Regions from separate parts of the uncultured Virgibacillus sp. genome, predicted to be linked through region 2. Evidence: riboswitches for the same ligand, from Rfam matches in the RefSeq annotation. Region 2 holds a riboswitch; each other region holds the start of a gene.

Evidence for each region. Region 2 has a riboswitch for S-adenosylmethionine ahead of metK (methionine adenosyltransferase). Riboswitches for the same ligand answer to the same signal wherever they lie in the genome.
Region 1: it holds a riboswitch for S-adenosylmethionine, as region 2 does, so the genes downstream of both, Q1A47_RS09620 (phosphoadenylyl-sulfate reductase) here and metK (methionine adenosyltransferase) in region 2, are expected to answer to the same signal.
Region 3: it holds a riboswitch for S-adenosylmethionine, as region 2 does, so the genes downstream of both, Q1A47_RS01315 (methionine biosynthesis PLP-dependent protein) here and metK (methionine adenosyltransferase) in region 2, are expected to answer to the same signal.

Annotation. Positions count from the first base shown of each region.
Region 1 is NZ_CANMAB010000034.1:28,570-33,118, reverse strand. It holds gene Q1A47_RS09640 (rhodanese-like domain-containing protein) at 1-128, shown strand, start outside; gene Q1A47_RS09635 (TetR family transcriptional regulator) at 257-829, shown strand; gene Q1A47_RS09630 (multidrug efflux SMR transporter) at 1,217-1,567, shown strand; gene Q1A47_RS09625 (multidrug efflux SMR transporter) at 1,567-1,881, shown strand; SAM riboswitch class I at 2,087-2,189, shown strand; gene Q1A47_RS09620 (phosphoadenylyl-sulfate reductase) at 2,342-3,079, shown strand; gene Q1A47_RS09615 (assimilatory sulfite reductase (NADPH) flavoprotein subunit) at 3,192-4,549, shown strand, end outside.
Region 2 is NZ_CANMAB010000123.1:6,100-10,648, reverse strand. It holds gene pckA (phosphoenolpyruvate carboxykinase (ATP)) at 1-1,516, opposite strand, end outside; SAM riboswitch class I at 1,785-1,895, shown strand; gene metK (methionine adenosyltransferase) at 2,193-3,389, shown strand; gene Q1A47_RS18475 (gamma carbonic anhydrase family protein) at 3,660-4,181, opposite strand; gene Q1A47_RS18470 (tetraprenyl-beta-curcumene synthase family protein) at 4,262-4,549, shown strand, end outside.
Region 3 is NZ_CANMAB010000003.1:18,302-22,850, reverse strand. It holds gene Q1A47_RS01325 (asparaginase) at 1-328, opposite strand, end outside; gene Q1A47_RS01320 (ROK family transcriptional regulator) at 332-1,501, opposite strand; SAM riboswitch class I at 1,843-1,946, shown strand; gene Q1A47_RS01315 (methionine biosynthesis PLP-dependent protein) at 2,022-3,137, shown strand; gene Q1A47_RS01310 (aminodeoxychorismate/anthranilate synthase component II) at 3,191-3,802, shown strand; gene pabB (aminodeoxychorismate synthase component I) at 3,768-4,549, shown strand, end outside.

The DNA of each region.
Region 1 (4,549 bases), on a different contig from region 2:
TTCACTGTGCCTCTGGAAAGCGTTCTGCGATAGCCGCAAGTATATTATTAAATGAAGGCTTTGAAGTAATTAATATACGAGGCGGAATGCTACAATGGAAAAATGAGGATTTAGGTTGGACGAAATAGGATAGTAAAACGATTCCTTCCGTCAAGTTTTTGAAGAAACAAGAGAGATGCTTGACAGGAAGGAATTTATCCTATAAAATGACTGAAAGTCAGTCAAGAGAAATGAATACTATGAAAGGGGCGGTGATATGGATAATAAAAAGGAAAAAATTACGAAGTCTGCTATTCATGTGTTTCGTGAAAAAGGGATAGAAAAAACAAAGGTTTCCGACATTGTAAAAGGCGCAGGCATCGCACAAGGAACCTTTTATTTATATTTTCCCTCGAAACTTGCAGTTATGCCTTCAATTGCTGAAGTGATGGTAGAACGAATCGTAGAAGAAATGGAGCGAAAAGTAAATCGAGAAACGGCATTTACGGATCAATTAGGTCAAGTCGTCTCCATTATATTTGACCTGACAAAGGAATATCGGGAAATATTTGCGCTGATTTTTGCTGGATTAGCCTCAAGTGACTATTTGAGTGAGTGGGAAAAAATCTATGAGCCTTATTATGCCTGGATGCAAGAATTTCTTGAGCAACCAAAGGCTGCTAGTAAATTACGAGATTCGATTGATATTAACGGAACAGCTAAATTACTAATTGGCCTAATTGAATCGGCCGCTGAACAATCCTATCTGTATGACCAACAAGACGAGGAGTCTGCTAAACAAAAACAACGAGAAGTCTTAGAATTTGCATTACATGCATTATGTAAGTAATTGGACTTGGTGTAATCCAAGTTTTTTATTATAAGTTAAGAAAGTATAAAATCAGTGCAATGACTGCGTTAAGCCAAGTAGTTATTTTGAAATGTTTGATGTATATTGGCAATGCCCCTACGAATTACTTCGCTTTCCGCGGGCACGGCTTCAACTAACTTTGCAAAGAAGAACACGTTGCAAAGTTAGCTGAAGGACAAACCCCACGGAAAGGGAAGTGGGCAGCCGGAGTGGTGGTCAAGCAAGCAGTAGCTATTATTCCATAATAGCTACTAGAGGAAGCGTAAATCTGAGCATGTAGTGATAAGGACTGAGCGAATTTTGCTCCGGTTTTCTAAAAATATAATGACTGAAAGTCAGTCATGTGATAAAGGATGAAATACAGAAATGAATAAATCATGGATATATGTTGTATTAACGAGTGTTTTTGAATTGATCTGGATCTATGGATTTAATACCGCTAACGCTTGGTGGCATTGGGTCCTAATCATAGGAGCTATCCTTTTAGATCTCCATTTCCTGTCTAAAGCTTGTGAAAATCTACCAACAGGTACCGTATATGCGATATTTGCTGCTGCGGGAACAGTAGGTACAGCCATCATGGATATTTACTTATTTGGTGGAAGTTTAAATGTAGGAAAAATGTTCTTTATGTTGATTCTAGTTCTAGGGGTAATTGGCTTAAAACTTTCTGATCAACCGGAACAGTCTGAAGCGACAAAGGGGGTTCAATCCTAATGGGATGGTTATTTATTGCGAGTGCATCTGTATTTGAAATGTTAGGTGTCTTAGGTTTACGTCTCTATAGTCAACAGAAGACTATACGAAATGGACTGCTTTATATTGGTGGATTAGGTGGTTCATTCATCTTTTTATACGCATCCTTCTCGTATTTACTTGTAAGTGTGGCATATTCTGTGTTTATTGGCATTGGAACAGCCGGTGCGGTATTGATGAACATGATTTTCTTTGGTGAATCCACGAATAAGTATCGAATTGCTAGTTTGATTGCGATTATTATTGGAGTTACCGGGTTAAAAGCATTATCATAAGCATATTAGAATACACATGCTTTTGGGAGAATAGCACGTTCACATTTAGGTGATTCTTTTCATGATCTAAAAAAATTTATTGTCACATCTGGCTTGTGTTTTGTATATAACATGAATATCAAACTATTCTCATGTTTTGGAAAAAGGCATTGACTTTTTCTGGAAAACCATTTAATATATCAAACAATACAGTCATAGATTTTAATTCTTATCAAGAGAGGTGGAGGGAAAAGGCCCTTTGAAGCTTCGGCAGCAGGTTATTCTAACACTGTGCCAATTCCTACAGACAATGGTCTGATAGATAAGAAGAGTGCAAGATACCGTACAAATTACTCTTCTTATCACATGGATAGGAAGAGTTTTTCATAGCAATGTTTTTGTTTGCCTCACTGCCTATTTCCAGTACATTTGCCTAGACCTTACGCCTTTATTTTTAAGAATAACGTAGGAGGGATAATGCGTGACAAGTCATATGCTGTCATATCAAGATTTTACTGTTGATCCTTTTAAAGATTTTCTCCCTGAGGATGAAACGAAAGGAGCCTCTACCATTTTAAGTTGGGCATATGAGCAATATGGGGATTCCATCGTTTATGCATGTAGCTTTGGCGCAGAAGGTATGGTGCTAATTGATTTAATAGCAAAGGAGAAATCTGATGCAGAGATTGTCTTTCTAGACACAGGGTTACATTTTCAAGAAACGTATGATTTCATCGATGAAGTGAAAAAAAGGTACCCTGATTTGCGGATTCGCTTAAAGCAGCCTGATTTGACAGTGGAAGAACAGGCAGCAAAGCATGGCTCAGCCTTGTGGAAGCGACAGCCAGATCAATGTTGTTTCATTCGTAAGATCAAGCCTCTTGAAGAAGAACTAGATAAGGTACCTGCTTGGATATCTGGACTTCGTAGAGAGCAGTCACCAAGTCGTAGTAAAACAGACTTTGTGAATAGGGATGAACGATTTAAAAGCATTAAAATATGTCCGTTAATTTATTGGACTTGGGACGATGTATGGAATTATATTCAAAAACAACAATTGCCCTATAATGAACTGCATGATAGAAATTATCCAAGTATTGGGTGTATTCCTTGTACCTCCCAAGTAGCCGACTCTGATGATTTACGTGCAGGTAGATGGACGGGGCAAACGAAAACGGAATGTGGCTTGCATACCACGGTTAATAAAAGCGAATCGTGATGATCTGAGTATTCATCTTTTTTATTTCGTTTAATTCCTAGTAAATTAATTGGTATACTAAGCATTTGATTGTATAGGTATAAAAAAGAACTTAATAGTGAGGTGGAACGTGTTGTCGTTGAATGTAACAAATAGCCCTTTTAATCACGAACAAATAGAACAATTAAATCTCCTGTTACCTACTTTAACGGATCATCAAAAGGTTTGGCTAAGTGGTTACCTTTCAGCTTTTATATCAAAAGAAGTCCAATCTGGTAATCCAGACCCCCAAGCCGTCAGTCAAGCAACGAATGCTGGCACAGATCCGAGAGAAGTAACCGTATTATATGGATCGGAGACAGGGACTGCCCGCTCATTAGCAGAATCGATGGCTGAAAAGCTAGACGCAGCGAATTTTTTGGTAACTTGCTCCGCGCTTGATGACTTTAAGCCAAAGAAATTAAAGAAGACAGAGGATGTATTAATTATAACGGCAACCCATGGAGAAGGTGATCCACCGGATAATGCGATCTCTTTCTATGAATTTCTTCACAGCAGAAAAGCACCTAAATTGGATCATTTGCGTTTCGCAGTGCTAGCGCTCGGTGATGAGTCGTATGAATTTTTCTGTCAAACAGGAAAAGACTTTGATAAACGCCTAGAAGAATTAGGTGGAGAGAGGCTATATGACCGAGTAGATTGTGATTTGGATTTTGATGAGCAAGCGTCTGAGTGGATGACGGGAGTACTCGGGGTTTTAAAGCAGTCATCTGAAGTTGTTGACAATACCGTTCTAGCAGGTCAACAAACGGCAGGCACGTTCGTTTCCGAACAACCTGGTTTTTCAAGAACAAATCCATTTATGGCCGAGGTTGTGGAGAATATTAATTTAAGTGGTCGCGGTTCCAATAAGCAAACCCGCCATCTAGAATTGTCCATTGATGGGTCTGGCTTTACCTTCAAACCAGGAGATAGCTTAGGGATATTTCCGAAAAATGACCCCGTATTAGTCGATCAACTTATGAAGGCGATGAATTGGGATGCAGAACAAACTGTATCTGTGAATAAACAGGGGGAAATTAGGTCATTACGAGAAGCTTTACTTTCCCATTTTGAGATTACGGTTTTAACGAAGCCACTAGTAGAAAAGGCAGCTACATTATTTGCTAATGAAGCATTAACCGATCTATTAACAGCAAGCAATAAGGAAAATTTAAAGTCGTATCTTGAGGGAAGGGATGTTTTAGATTTAGTAACCGATTTTCCGCCTAAGAAGCTGCTGGCTGAGGATTTTGTCAGCATATTACGGAAGCTACCTGCTCGTCTTTATTCCATTGCCAGCAGCTATGAAGCCAACCCTGATGAAGTTCATCTAACTGTTGGTACGGTAAATTATTTTGCTCATGGGCGTGAACGTGCGGGCGTCTGCTCCAGTCAAGTAGCCACACGAGTGGAAGTCGGTGAGAAATTGCCAGTGTATATCCATCAAAA
Region 2 (4,549 bases):
GAAACTTCATGGCAAGTGATTTTGCTTCCGTTTGATAAGCGTTTTTGTCTTCCCATGTGTTTTCGGGAACTAAGACGTCATCGGGAACACCTGGAACTTGGATAGGGATTTCCAATCCAAAAATATTATCTCTTATTGTCTCTACACTATTGAGTTCACCTTCTAATGCAGCATGAATCATTGCACGTGTATAAGACAGCTTCATGCGTTTACCAATGCCGTAAGATCCCCCAGTCCATCCTGTGTTTACAAGAAACACGTTTGATTGATAAAAATCAATTTTTTCACCAAGCATTTTCGCATACTTTGCCGGAGCTAAAGGTAAAAATGGTGATCCAAAACATGCAGAGAACGTAGCCTGTGGTTCTGTCACTCCTCGCTCCGTACCTGCAAGCTTGCTTGTGTAGCCACTTAAGAAATGATACATTGCTTGCTCTTTTGATAATTTACTTATTGGCGGCAATGTTCCCGAAGCATCTGCTGTAAGGAAGATAATTGTATTTGGATGCCCAGCAATACTTGGCACTGCGATATTATCAATGTTTTCAATTGGATAGGCTGCTCTTGTGTTTTCTGTTAAAGTTGTGTCATCATAATCAGGTAGCCTTGTTTGTTTATTAAGAATAACGTTTTCAAGGACAGAACCAAATCGTATTGCATTATAAATTTGCGGCTCTTTTTCTTGAGATAAATGAATACACTTTGCGTAACATCCGCCTTCAATATTAAATACTCCATTTGGACCCCAACCATGCTCATCATCACCAATTAATCTTCTGTAAGGATCAGCAGATAAGGTGGTTTTCCCCGTGCCGGATAAACCAAAGAATAAAGCCACGTCTCCCTCTTTGCCAACATTAGCAGAACAGTGCATAGATAATACATCTTGTTGAGGTAGTAAGAAATTCATCACTGAAAAGATAGACTTTTTAATTTCACCTGCATATTCGGTACCACCTATTAGAATGATTCGTTTTTTAAAAGAAACAAGAATAAACGCTTCTGAGTTCGTACCATCTACTTCAGGATCTGCTTTAAAAGTAGGGGCTGATATTACTGTGAATTCAGCTTGATGTGATAGTAACTCATCAGCAGTTGGAGTTATAAATAACTGCCGTGCAAATAGATTGTGCCAGGCATATTCGTTAATAACTTGTATTGGTAAGCGATACGCGTGGTCTGCACCAGCAAATCCTTTAAATTGGAATAGCTCTTCTTTATTTTTTAAATAGGAAATAACCTTTTCATACAATCGATCAAATACAGATTCATCAATGGATTGATTTACTGTTCCCCAATCCACCTGCTGTTCACTTACTTCATCTGTAACAATAAATTTATCTTTTGGGGAGCGACCGGTATAAGATCCTGTTGTTGCTTGAACTGCACCTGTTGTGGTTAACATGCCTTCTTCTCTTGCTAAAATTCTTTCAACAAGCTGAGGTACGGATAAATTTGTTTGTAGCTGTTTATGCGTGTATAATTCTTTTACGAAAGACTTTTCTACCGTTTTCATGTTAAATACCTGCCTTTATGTGAAATTGTATTCACGTTCTTTTGTTGAACGACCAAATAATCCTGAATATGTTTATTAGTATAACACATTTAAGTTAATAGTCCATACTAAATATAAAATAATTTTTATAAGATGTTGAATGTTTACAGCAAAAAATGTCGTTCAGAATCTTTCTTTCCTTTAGTATGAGTAAAAAACTTCTGAGAATACAGTTAAACTAGTTGACACATTAAGCTTCTTCCGATAAGCTAAGTTTCGAACGGATACTCTCTTATTCAGAGTTGGTGGAGGGACAGACCCAATGAAGCCCAGCAACCATCACTTTAGTGAAAAGGTGCTAACCTGATGCAAGGAGATTTTTTTCCTTGAACAATAAGAGCGAAAGGCCAGCAATCCTTTCCTCATGACAAGCGGGAAAGGCTTTTTTTATTAGTTATAAAAATTCTACACGTAGATGACTAACTTTAACCCGATTATAAACATATTAGTCAATTTCTAAGCTAAATTGTCATTCGCCTGCGTGTACGTGTGAACCAGGAGTGACAATAGAATATACGGTAGTAGGTAATCTTTCTGGTGCCTTTCTTATTTCAGTTTAACCTTAGTACTTATTACTGAATGAGCATATTTGATAAATAGAGTTCCGTAATCGATATTTGAAGGAGGATTTAGCAACATGGCTGCTAATCGTCGTTTGTTTACTTCTGAATCAGTAACAGAAGGACATCCAGATAAGATATCTGATCAAATTTCAGATGCTATTTTGGATGAGATATTAAAAACAGATCCAAATGCCCGAGTGGCATGTGAAACAACTGTTACAACTGGACTTGTTCTTGTAGCGGGTGAAATATCCACTACTACTTATGTAGATATACCTGCTATTGTTCGTAAAACTATAAAAGAAATCGGATATACTCGCGCAAAATTTGGGTTCGACGCGGAGACATGCGCAGTATTAACTGCCATTGATGAACAATCACCTGATATTGCTGGTGGAGTTGACACAGCATTGGAAGCAAGACAAGGAAAAATGAGCGATCAAGAGATTGCTGCAATAGGTGCTGGTGATCAGGGTTTAATGTTTGGTTTTGCTTGTGATGAAACAGACGAATTGATGCCACTTCCAATCTCATTGGCACATAAGTTGGCAAAGCGTCTCGCTGACGTTCGGAAGGATAAGACATTAGAATACTTACGACCGGACGGTAAAACACAGGTAACCGTTGAGTATGATGAAAATGATCAACCTGTTAAAATTGATACCATCGTAATTTCTACACAGCATCATCAGGATATAGCTACAGAGCAAATAGAAAAAGATTTGATAGAGCATGTTATACGCCCTATAGTACCAAATGAGTTATTAGATGAGACGACTAAATATTTTATTAATCCAACTGGCCGTTTCGTTATTGGTGGACCTCAGGGGGATGCAGGTTTAACAGGTCGAAAGATTATTGTTGATACGTATGGAGGCTATGCTAGACACGGTGGCGGAGCGTTTAGTGGAAAAGACTCTACTAAAGTTGATCGGTCAGCTGCATACGCTGCCCGTTATGTCGCAAAGAACATAGTGGCTGCCAGGCTTGCCAAAAGCTGTGAAGTACAGCTAGCCTATGCCATTGGTGTAGCAGAACCTGTTTCTATTTCGATAAACACTTTTGGAACAGGTGTTGTAAATGAAGAGCAACTAGTAAAAGCTGTTCGAGAATTATTTGATTTACGACCAGCAGGTATTATTCGTATGTTAGACTTGCAAAAACCTATTTATAAAAATACTGCTGCTTACGGGCATTTTGGAAGAACAGACATTTTATTTCCATGGGAGAAGACAGACAAAGTTGAGCAATTGAAAGCACTTATTAAGTAGTAAAGTCTTGATCATCCTTTAGCTTCACAATGGTTATGATACGAAAAAAGGTAACCTAGCTGATTTAATCTTCTAGGCTGCCTTTTTTCATAGTCTAAATTACAATATTTTCCATAAGGATAAAGAAGGCGTGTTGAGCTGCGTCCAGCTCCAGCGCACAGAATCTAGGTGACTTCACGAATCGCCCTAATCTAAGTCATCATTGGCTTGCAAGCACACCGTGATTCCTTTATCTCCGTTGACTAGCTCCAATCGCTTTTGTTCTTGAAGTTACTTACCGGAATTTGTATATTTTTTGTAGTAGATTGCTTTATCTACATATGATTTTCGTACACGTTCCATCTCCGCGTAATCTTCTAGAGTTAAGTCTCGGATTACTTTTGCTGGTCTACCAAGAGCTAACGTATGTGGCGGAATCGTTTTTCTAGGTGGCACAAGGCTTCCGGCTCCGATAAATGCATTTTCACCTATTTCCGCACCATCAAGAATAATGGAACCCATACCAATTAAAGCTTTGTTTCTAATCATGGCGGAGTGCAGGGTCACTTGATGTCCGACTGTCACATCATCCTCGATAATTAAGGGAAGATTAGGGCTTTGATGAAGCATGGACAGATCTTGAATACTAATTCTTTTACCAATTTTCACAGGTGCAACATCTCCACGAACTACAGTTTTAAACCATATACTAGAATATTCATCAATTGTAACGTCACCGATGATGGTTGCATCCTCTGCAATAAATGCAGTTTCATGAATTTGTGGTTGTTTTTCTTTATATGAATGTATCATTTGAATCCTCCTGGATAATATGGTGATATAAACAGTATAACAAAATTATAGCGGGGACAATGTAGATTGGAGGCAGCAAGTTGAGCAATCATGTACCAAATAACCCAATAATTTTAATGGCAACCGTTTATCTGAAAATTTTTCCAGCTGTAAGGAAAGAGTTAGTTTATTGGCAAAAACGTGCTGCGGAAATTCCCGATCAAGAATTGAGAACTCAGGCTTTATCAAGTATTTCTTCCAAACGTTTTCATTGTCAAGGAGGAGCAGTTTATAGCATATTAGCACATCAAAACTGGCAGAAAGCTGTACGATTTATTGTTGCATATCAAACGATAAGTGACTATTTAGATAATCTTTGTGATCGTAGT
Region 3 (4,549 bases), on a different contig from region 2:
TCTGTTGGCAGACCAGCATGTCTTCTGACAATTGCAGTTTATTCATTAAACGTTCTAAAGCCTCTTGATGATAGGATTCACCTCTTTGAGATGCCGTAAATAAAGCTGCTTCTTCTGTTGTTAAATCATACTTTTCCATAATATCTGTGGTGAATAAGGGAATTGCTTGTAATGGTTTCATCGCTGACCGATAAAAAACGGACTGCTTTACATCACCGTATTCATAAAGTATTTCCTTCTTTTCATTTAAAACACAAATCAATCCCTGATAAACATTTTCTAATGTTCCTCCTCTATATTCTTCAGCAATAATAGGTGTTGATATCATAGGTTAAACCCCACTCTTTTCATGAATATTTTTTATAAAATGCTGTAGTACAATCATGGCAGCTCCTATCACAACGCCATCTTCTCCCGTTTTTGTAGTGCGTAATTGAAATGTCTTCATGACAGGTGCCCACATCTGATTCTCACACTTTTCAATAATTTGATCTTTAATTTGCGGAAACCTTTCAATTAAACTACCAGCAAGAACGACGGAATCTGGATTGTATACGCAAACAACATTATTAATCGTAATTGCTGCATAGGTAATTGCTTTATCAACTATATTTCTTGCCCACTTTTCTCCATTTTCATATTCAATGATTAAGGCCTGAATATTTTCAATCTCTTTTGTTTTAGATGCTTCATCTAACAAAAACTTTTCAGCAATATACGTTTGGAGACAGCCAAAATTCCCACATGGACAATAAATTCCATAAGGATCAACGATAGTATGTCCGATTTCTCCTGAGAAGTTTCCTTCACCTCGATAGATTTCTCCTTTCTTTATTAACGCAGAACCTACCCCACTACCAAAACCAATCATTGCCATATACGCTTTTTTTGGTTCAGGATCACTAATATACTCAGCAAGCGCTTTCAATTTTAATTCATTGTCCACGAATACGGTAAAGCCTACTTTCTCTTCAACCATCTCTTGTAAAGGGATATTTTTCCAATCAAATTGCGCAGATAATTTCACCTCACCTTTGTCATTCTCAATAAGTCCTGGTAAGCCAATACAAACTCCAGCAATTTGATCCGATGTAAGATTTTCGTCGTCAATCATTTGTAATATATGGTCTGCTATAAATTGAACTGTTGCCACTGGATCTATTGATTGATAGTCAAAGTACTTCAGAATGGTTAACTTTCCTATAAAATTCATTAAACCGATCCGAATAACTTTCTGGTCAATTTCAACACCAATTGAGAATACAGAATGTTCATTTGGAATAAAATAAGTGGCCTTCCTGCCAATTCCTTCGCTAGACATATTCATCTCTCTTATTAGCTTATTTTCTTGTAATGATGCAACAATTCGAGAAGCAGAAGTAGGACTCATCGACGTTTGTTTGGCAATTTCGGCACGTGAGATCGGACCTTGATTAAGAATTATTTCTAAGACTAAACTTCTATTTTCTTTTTTTAAAAAATCTTGATTCTTAATTTTCATTTGATCACCTATTAACATCATGTAATTAATAACCAGAATTAAATGGCTTTTTCCATTGATTTTTTACTATTTATTATATTTTTCCAGTATTTAACCAAATAGTTTCTCCTGTGAAGTTATTAATAGTATAGATTAGCGAGAAAAATTAGTCAACTAATTTTTAGAATGTTTTAACTAATTTATTTCTTGCGATATTCGTATCTGCTTTTATTTTCCACTTATCTTCAGATGAAACCATGTTATCTAAATGCTGTAAACTGTACATTGGAGTAAATCCCTAAGTTTCCCTTGACAAATAGCAAAAACAACTGTAATCTATTTTAAAAATTACATAAACTATTTTCTTATCCAGAGAGGTGGAGGGACTGGCCCTTTGAAGCCTCGGCAACAGACTTATAAAGAGAACTGTGCCAATTCCAGATGCTCGAAAGCATGCAGATAGGAAGAGTAACCGAATGATGTAAGCCTCTTCTTATTTAATTAGAAGAGGCTTTTTTCATCGAATGAAGGGATGGATATTATGTCACGAAGAAGCATTGAAACAGAATTAGTACAATTAGGAAATAAGAGTGATAAAGCTACTGGAGCAGTTAGCGCACCTATTTATTTGTCAACTGCCTACCAGCACCACGGACTGGGACAATCATCAGGCTATGATTACTCAAGAACGAAAAATCCTACAAGAACCTTACTAGAGGAAGGAATCGCTAAATTGGAATCCGCTGACAGTGGGTATGCTTGCAGTTCTGGAATGGCAGCCATTCAATTAGTATTCTCTCTTTTTAATGCTGGGGATGAACTCATTGTAACGAGTGATGTATACGGAGGAACGTACCGATTATTAGAGCATTACGCCGCTGCATATCAAATTCAGACAACATATACAGATTTCAAGAATGACGGAGAAACGCGGCGACTGATATCCTCGAAAACAAGAGCAATCTTTATTGAAACACCTACAAATCCCCTAATGCAAGAGATAGATATTGTAAAAGTTGCGGAATTAGCGCACCAATATAATGTACTATTAATTGTTGACAATACTTTTCTGACCCCGCTACTTCAACGGCCAATTGAGTCAGGGGCTGATATCGTCATTCATAGTGGCACGAAATACATTGGTGGTCATAACGATGTACTCGCTGGATTAGTAGTGGCAAAAGGTAAATCCTTGTCTGAAAAATTAGCCAATTACCACAATGCTTCAGGTGCTGTGCTATCACCTTTTGACTCTTGGCTATTAATTCGAGGATTAAAAACACTTGCGCTTCGGGTGGAAAAACATGAAGCCAATGCAAAGCTTATCGTATCCTTTTTGCAAGAGCATCCAATGGTTGATAATGTTCTATATCCAGGAAGAGGTGGTATGTTATCTTTTCGCTTACGAAAAAGTAAATGGATAGATCCTTTCCTTCAAAGTTTGAAGCTTATCATTTTTGCTGAAAGTTTAGGAGGGGTGGAAAGTTTTATTACTTATCCAGCAACACAAACTCACGCTGACATACCTAGAGATGAAAGAATAAAGCGTGGTGTTGACGACCAACTGCTACGGTTTTCAGTTGGAATTGAACAACCAAATGAATTAATAGAGGATTTAAAACAAGCATTAATTGAAGTGGATACATATGCTTATTAACCTACATTTGCTATAATAACGCATGAAGTGTTTATAAGAGAGTAGGTAACTACATGATATTAGTCATCGATAATTATGATTCATTCACATTTAATCTTGTACAATATATGAAGCAGCTAAACCAGCAAGTATATGTCGCTCGCAATGATGAAATCTCAATAGCAGACATTAAACGATTAAACCCATCTAGCATATTGCTCTCTCCTGGACCTGGAAACCCGGCTTCTGCAGGTATATGTCTAGAGATTGTAAGAAAACTGTATACGCTATATCCAATAATTGGAATTTGTTTAGGGCATCAAACGATTGCTCAAGCCTTTGGTGCTAGTATTGTAAAAGCCAAACAACCAATGCATGGTAAGGTTTCAATGATTACCCATGATCATAAAGGTATATTCAAAAAGCTTAAAAATCCGTTAGCTGTCACAAGGTATCATTCACTTATTGTTCAGGAGGCTACCCTACCTTCTTGCTTTGAAATAAGCGCAAAATCAGTTACAGGTGAGATTATGGCAATTCGCCATAAAACTTATCCAATAGAAGGAATTCAAGCTCATCCTGAAGCAATACTATCCGAACAAGGGCTACAGTTATTAGAGAACTTTTTCACACGAAAGGTTGGACAAATAGATGCATTCGCCAAAAAAACCACTCCTATTCTTTGACTTTGCCAATCATTTAGGTAATAAACAGCCCATGACCTTTAAAGATCCCATTACTATTATAACCACTACAAAGTTAGAAGAAGTAATACCTTGTATGCAATCTATTCAACAGTATATCGAAGCTGGTTACTATGCAGCTGGATACCTTGCATATGAAGCAGCGCCTGCCTTTGATCCGGCTCAGCAAGTAAACAACTGTAGTACCTTGCCACTATTGTGGTTCGGTATTTTCGCTCAGCCATCAGATGAAATAATGGCTGATACTAAAGCCTTTCATTTAACAGAGTGGAAACCTACAACTTCCCTTGAAGATTATCAACAAAATTTGAAAATGATAAAGCAACATATCGAGAACGGAGACACCTATCAGGTTAATTACACAGTCCGGCTACAGAGCCAATTTAACGGTGATACTCGAAGTTATTTTCAACAATTGGCACAAGCGCAATCAGCTAATTATGCAGCCTATCTGGACATTGGAGACCATTCAATTCTGTCTGCATCCCCTGAATTATTTTTCCATTTAAGGGATGGCAAGATAACGACAAAACCAATGAAAGGTACCGTTAAACGAGGCAATTCACAGCAGGAGGATAAGCAACTTGCAGATTGGCTTTACCATTCTGATAAAAACAGAGCAGAGAATGTAATGATCGTAGATTTATTACGAAATGATTTAGGGTTAATTGCAAAACCTGGTACTGTTAAGGTTCCGAAGCTTTTTGCAATTGAACGTTATCCAACCGT